2 linked regions of the Prochlorococcus marinus XMU1419 genome follow. Each later gene encodes a partner of the first gene's protein in a complex. Links are inferred from orthologs where the notes say so. Each region holds a gene or a part of one and is shown in the gene's direction. Other genes may lie near its edges.

Region 1 (4,100 bases):
TCTTTTTTTTAAAATAAAAATTTTTAATTGTAAAGGTTATTAATTTATTTATAAATGAAATTCTTCCAATTACTCCAAAAACACCATCCCAGGCATTCATCATATTTAAATGTTGAGTTGGTAGAACAACTAACATTGGTAGAGTAATTGCAGCTAATTCTGCAGTATTTGCTCCAACTGTAGTAATCGCAAGATCACATTCTTTTAATATTTCATAGCAAGGATGTTTTTTAATTAGATAAATTTTTGTATTTTTTGATGTTTCAATAACATAATCAAAACAGGAGTCTTTGATGTTTTTAATAGTTTTGATTTTTGATGAATAATATCTTGAAATTGGATTTCCCTCGCTTAGAAAAAATAAATATTCATCTTTATTAGTGGTTGGGGCAATAGGAATTATAAAATTTATATTTTTACTTTCTTTAGATATAAGATCTGCAATTTCTAAAAAAAAAGGAATTCCAACAGAGAGCTTTGCTTTTTTAGAACCCGGCAATAATGCAATATAGTTTTTTTCTTTATTTTTTAATGATACTTCACTATCAAATTTAATATCTGCCATCAAATCGCCAATAATTTGACATTTATTTTTATGTTTTTTAGGAATTAACTCTTTTACTTTTCTATTCATAGCAGCAATTTCGTTTGTCCATTGAGGCCATCGTGAAATCCATTCAGCATATGTGATATTTAAATAACCTAATCTTTTAGCAAGTAAAATGCTCCAAAATTGATCTCCGCCAAGGAAAATAACTATTCCTTTTTTTGGCCAACTCGCAAAGGAATGTGGGTTTATTAATAATTTCCAAAAACTTTTGGGTTTTGTAATTAATTCGAATTTATTCCATGAATTTGCAACTAAAAATTCTTTACCAGTGGCGTTTGGGCAAGGAACAAGGACCAACCTAAGAATGATGTCTAGTTTATCGTCCTCAAATAATGATTGATTTATTTTGTTAAGCTCATCCACTACAGGATTTACCCATGTAGTTAATTCACCAGGACCATTGGAAATTATAACTACTGCAACTGATTCTTTTTTCATTGCAGTTAAACCATAATACATTAAATGCGGACGGCGAGACTTGAACTCGCAAGGCCTAAGCCACACGCTCCTTAGACGTGCGCGTCTACCAATTCCGCCACGTCCGCAAAGGGTTTTCAGCAGCCTGGGGATGCTTAAACCTTAAAAATATCATACATTATTGGCTGAATTAAGCATGTAGTACGAAAAGAGTTTTTTTGAATATGATGAATAATTTTTCTATTGCATAAAACAAATATTTATACATATATAACGTTTTAGGTTGTATTGTAAAAAATGTCCTCTGATCACTAAAAAATTTTGTTGAATACTTTGGCAAATAATTTTTTATTTTAAGTCATTTCATTTCTTCAATTTTATTTTCATAATGGTTGAAAAAGTTTTAATTGCTAATCGTGGAGAAATAGCTTTACGAATTGTCAGAAGTTGTAGAGAACTAGGTATTGCAACCGTTGCGGTTTTTAGCACTGTAGATAAAAAAGCATTACATGTTCAGCTTGCTGATGAGGCGGTTTGCGTAGGAGATTCATTAAGTAATAAGAGTTATTTAAATATTCCAAATATACTTGCTGCTGCAACATCAAGAGGAGTTGATGCTATTCATCCTGGTTATGGATTTCTTGCGGAAAATGATAAATTTGCTGAGATGTGTAACGATCATGGCATAGTTTTTATTGGCCCATCTCCTAAAGCTATTAGATCAATGGGAGATAAATCTACAGCTAAAGAAACTATGGAAGCAGTTGGAGTTCCAACAGTACCTGGTAGTAAAGGCTTGTTATCAAATGTAGATGAGGCTTATAAATTGGCAGATGATATTGGCTATCCGGTAATCATTAAAGCCACTGCTGGAGGAGGGGGAAGAGGTATGCGGTTGGTTGAAAAATCTGATAATCTAGAAAAAATGTTTAAAGCAGCTCAAGGCGAAGCAGAAGCAGCTTTTGGTAATGATGGTTTATATATGGAGAAATTTATAAAGAAGCCAAGACATGTAGAAATTCAAATCTTGGCCGACAGGTCAGGTAATGTTGTTCATTTAGGAGAGCGAGATTGTTCAGTGCAAAGAAGACATCAAAAGTTGCTAGAAGAGTCTCCTAGTCCTGCAATTAATACTGAGCTAAGAAAAAAAATGGGGAATGCAGCTATTGCTGCTGCAAAAAGTATCGGCTACGAAGGAGCCGGGACAGTTGAATTTTTAGTTGATGATGATAATAATTTTTATTTTATGGAGATGAATACTAGGATTCAAGTTGAACATCCTGTTACTGAAATGGTTACAGGGGTTGATTTAATAGCTGAGCAAATTAAAATCGCAAGTGGAGCAAATTTGGAATTTAACCAGGATGATATCCATTTAAATGGTCATGCTATTGAATGTAGAATCAATGCTGAAGATCCTTCACACAATTTCCGACCTTCACCTGGAAAAATAACTGGGTGGCTTCCTCCTGGTGGCCCTGGTGTAAGGGTGGATAGTCATGTCTATACAGGCTATGAAATTCCTCCTTTTTATGACTCATTAATTGGTAAATTAATAGTTTGGGGAAAGGATCGTAATACTGCAATTAAACGTATGAATAGGGCTTTAAATGAATGTGCAATAACTGGTATTCCCACAACAATTAACTTTCATCTAACCTTACTGAATAAATCTAAATTTAAGCAGGGTAAGATACATACTAAATATGTAGAAGAAGAATTATTGCCAAATTACTGAGAAAAAATTAAATGATTCCTATGAAATATGTGTATGCAATGCAAGTTTTATAAGCCCTTGCTGACCGACTAAAATTTCTCTTAAAAAGCTTATAACTCCGATCCAAATTACGGGTCCAACATCAACGCCTCCAATAGGAGGAATTAGTTTTCTTGTTAAATTAAGAATAGAGCTTGATGGTATTGAAACTAATAACCATATCCCTTTACTTAAATCAATTTTTGGGTACCAACTAAGTATTAATCTTATTAGAAAAACTATAGTTAGATATGAAAGAGAAATTCCTAAACTAATATCTAAAATTTGAAGAGAGTTTACAAGCAAGAAATCACAATTATTTAACTCATCTTAATAAATAACCCATTGAAACGTATTTAATTCGTATTATAAATTGAGAATTTAATATTTAAAAAGTGTTTCAAATTTCGAATTTATTATTAGCCGCAGATTTTTCTGCTGAAGTTGCAAATAATTCCGCAGTCGGAATGATAGGTAGTTTTATTGCTGCTGCCTTACTTATCGTTATACCAGCCACTGCATTTTTGATTTTTGTCAGCCAGAAAGATTCCCTCGATCGTACTTCTACTGGAAGACGCTAGTTTTTGTAGAAGTTTTAAGTACACTATATATAGGGGATATAAGTAACCCTTTAAAAAATAATTTTTTGGAGAAAGAATGTGGTCAATGCTAGTCTCAATTGGGCCAGTATTGTTGGTATAGTTCTCGCGGTATGTGGGGGAGGCCTTTATTTTTTGAGGTCCTTTAAGCCTGCCTTGGCCAGGGATTATGATGTTTTCTTCGCAGCAATTGGACTTTTGTGTGGAGGAATATTATTTTTTCAAGGCTGGAGGTTAGATCCTATCCTTCAGTTTGGTCAGTTTTTACTTGCAGGAACTACAGTTTTTTTCGCATATGAAAGTGTGCGATTGAGGGGAGTTGCTACTGATCAAGCTAGAAGGTCATCTTATTTTGACGATGATCCTATTTCTGATGGTCCCAGAAATTCTAGAGGCCGATTTAATGACGATTACGATAGGTTTGAAGAACCTGAGAGACAATCCAGAAGATTTAAACCTCAAGAAGATGAATTTGAAGAAGACTATATGGAGGGGAGATCTCGTAGGAGGAATGTTTCAAGAGCCATACCCTCTGCTGCAGCAAGTAGAAGTAGGCCATCTACAAGGGAAATAAGTCAGTTTGAAAATGACGAACCTATAAGAAGGAGAAGACAGACTTCTGAAGATAGAAATAGTAAACAACCAGAAACAAATAACTTTGGTGAGAGAAGAAATTTATCTCGCGATGAAGTTAAAACAGGGTCTAGACCCAGAATGA
Region 2 (2,934 bases), on another replicon or contig:
AGCAGGAACAAGTACCGTAAAAAGAGCCTTTGAGCATATTTTTGCCAGAGAAGATATTGTTCCCGCAGTTGTAGAAGGTGATAGTTACCACAGATTTGAGAGAATGCCTATGAAAAAAGCTATGGCGGACGCTCTTTCAAAAGGTGAAAATTTCTCTCATTTTGGTCCAGAGGCTAATCTTTTTGACAAGTTAGAAGAACTTTTTAAAATCTATGGTGAAACTGGAGGAGGAAAGAAAAGATATTATCTACATAGTCTTGAAGAAGCAGAAGAGCATAATACAAGACTTGGGACATCCTTGGAACCTGGACAATTTACTCCATGGGAAGATATTCCTGAAGGTACAGACGTACTTTTTTATGAAGGTTTGCATGGCGGGGTAGAAGGTGATGGATACAATGTGGCATCTTATGCTGATTTACTTGTTGGTGTTGTTCCGATAACAAATTTAGAGTGGATTCAAAAAATCCATAGAGATAACGCAGAAAGAGGTTACTCAGCGGAAACCATTGTGGACACTATATTGAGAAGAATGCCTGATTATATAAATCACATTTGCCCACAATTCAGCAAAACCGATATTAATTTCCAAAGAATTCCCACAATTGACACTTCTAATCCTTTCATATGCAGAAATATCCCAACTCCTGATGAGAGCTTTGTGATCATACATTTCAGAAAAGGGGCAAGAGAGAAATGGGGGATTGATTTTCAATACTTGCTTGGAATGATTAACGATTCATTTATGTCAAGTCCAACAAGTATCGTTGTAAATGGAGGGAAAATGGGTTTCGCAATGGAACTAATTCTCACTCCAATAATTCATAAAATGATTGAGGAGAAAAATAAATAATAATTAATTTTAGATTATCAATTCAAATCATTATATTTTTAACTTTGAGAAGTTTTTAATCTAGAGGATCTCAAATTTTTATATATCTTTCTTGATAAAAGTACCTTACTTAGATTTAAATAGAAAAAACAGGAAAAGTTGTGTCATTAATCGACTGGTTTGCCGCAAGGCGTAAAGATCAATTTGTTGGGAAAGTTTCCCAAGATACTGACGAGGGAGATGGTTTATGGGTTAAATGTTCAGAGTGTTCGCAAGTAGCCTATAGAAAAGACCTAATTTCAAATTTCAATGTTTGTAGTAATTGTGGACACCACAATAGGATTAATAGCGATGAAAGGATAAATATAATTGCTGATAAAAATTCATTCAAAGAATTTGATAGTTCACTAAGTCCTACAGATCCTTTGGGTTTTAAAGATAGAAGAGCGTATGCTGATCGAATTAAAGAAAGTCAAGCAGGTACAGGTTTAAGAGATGGAGTCGTAACAGGTATCTGTTCTGTGAATTCAATGCCTTTAGCATTAGCTGTTATGGATTTTAGATTTATGGGAGGATCCATGGGTTCAGTAGTTGGTGAAAAAATTACAAGGATAATTGAGAGAGCAACTTTAGAAAATTACCCAATTCTTATTGTTTGCGCATCAGGAGGAGCAAGGATGCAAGAAGGTATGTTAAGTCTCATGCAAATGGCAAAAATATCTGGAGCACTAAAAAAACATAAAGAGAAAAATCTTCTATATATGCCCTTGTTAACTCATCCAACTACTGGAGGGGTAACAGCCAGCTTTGCGATGTTAGGTGATTTAATTTTGGCGGAACCTAAAGCACTTATTGGATTTGCTGGAAGAAGGGTTATAGAACAAACATTAAGAGAAAAATTACCCGATAATTTTCAAACAGCTGAATATCTACTTGAGCATGGTTTTGTTGATGTAATAGTGAAAAGGAAAGATCTCAAGGATACTCTGACTAAAATTTTAAAAATTCATGGTGTAAAAGAACTTGCAGAATCAAATATATAAAATGAGAATAATTTCTAATTTATTTTATTTTTCTTTAAGCCTTCTACTCTTTATTTTAAACTTTGCTTCCTATTCATATGCCATAGGAAATGTTGATTGGGTTCTCCTTAAAGAGAATGATGATGGGAAAGAATGGCTTGATAAAGGGAGTATTAAGTCGCTGCCAAATGGTGAAATAAGTGTATTAACAAAGTTCTTTAAGAATCCAACTAATTCTGATGAAGATGGAGAGTTATCACTTTATGTAATGAGAATTAATTGCAATGAAAAAAAGTTCAAAGATACATCAATAAATGGAATTCCTCAATTCAATTCAAAATGGCAAACTTCTAATAATGATGAACTTATAGATGTTGTTATTGAAAATAGCTGTTCAGAGTTTATTAATAGATAAGAATGAATATTAAAAATAAAAAATTAAAAATAGCAATCGCTGGACTAGGGTTTGGGAAAAAAGTTCATTTAGAGGCATTAAAAGAATCTGATCACTTAACTCCTGTAGCTATTTATCATTACGAGAAAAAGCAAAAATCGATATTAGAAAAAGAAACGGGCTTAGATTTTTTTCATAATTGGGAAGACTTAGTTAAATCCCCAAAGATTGATGGAATTATTATTGCCACCCCCCCTGAATCAAGATTTAAGTTAGCAAAACAAGCTCTTGAGAATAATAAAAATTTGCTCCTAGAAAAACCCGTTTCAATATCCTCCTCAGAAATTGAAGAGCTTCAGAGAATATCTTTGATTAATAATTTAAGCGTATGTGTTGATTTTGAATATAGAGCAGTACCTCTTTTCCTTCAGACAAAAAAACTTATTGATGAAAATATCTTAGGAGATATATATTTAGTCAAATTAGATTGGTTAATGGGCAGTAGATCCGATCCCAAAAGGTCCTGGAATTGGTATTCATTGGAAGAAAAAGGTGGAGGAGTTATTGGCGCCCTAGGTACTCATGCATTCGATATGTTGAATTGGTTTTTTGGAGAATCAATAAATGTATCTGGTAAGTTAGCTACATCAATCAAAAAAAGACCTTTACCTAATTCATCTGATTTA

What was found.
Region 2: the proteins of accC (region 1) and accD are in contact, whole or in part, in a solved structure (PDB 8UXZ), measured with the Escherichia coli proteins. The link is inferred for Prochlorococcus marinus XMU1419 from one-to-one orthologs.

Annotation. Positions count from the first base shown.
Region 1 is NZ_JAAORO010000001.1:65,584-69,683, forward strand. What follows is about bases 735-3,590. They hold accC (acetyl-CoA carboxylase biotin carboxylase subunit), read left to right. Parts: upstream 735-1,415; coding sequence 1,416-2,765; downstream 2,766-3,590. Other genes in these bases: HA151_RS00305 (glycosyl transferase), read right to left, coding at 735-1,069; HA151_RS00320 (YggT family protein), read right to left, coding at 2,784-3,089; psbX (photosystem II reaction center X protein), read left to right, coding at 3,179-3,364; HA151_RS00330 (Ycf66 family protein), read left to right, coding at 3,443-3,590. In the rest of the region: more of HA151_RS00305, read right to left, coding at 1-734; more of HA151_RS00330, read left to right, coding at 3,591-4,100. UniProt on the Escherichia coli protein: This protein is a component of the acetyl coenzyme A carboxylase complex; first, biotin carboxylase catalyzes the carboxylation of the carrier protein and then the transcarboxylase transfers the carboxyl group to form malonyl-CoA.
Region 2 is NZ_JAAORO010000002.1:116,124-119,057, reverse strand. It holds accD (acetyl-CoA carboxylase, carboxyltransferase subunit beta), read left to right. Parts: upstream 1-993; coding sequence 994-1,875; downstream 1,876-2,934. Other genes in the region: HA151_RS04195 (Gfo/Idh/MocA family protein), read left to right, coding at 2,272-2,934; HA151_RS04200 (hypothetical protein), read left to right, coding at 1,877-2,269; HA151_RS04210 (phosphoribulokinase), read left to right, coding at 1-853.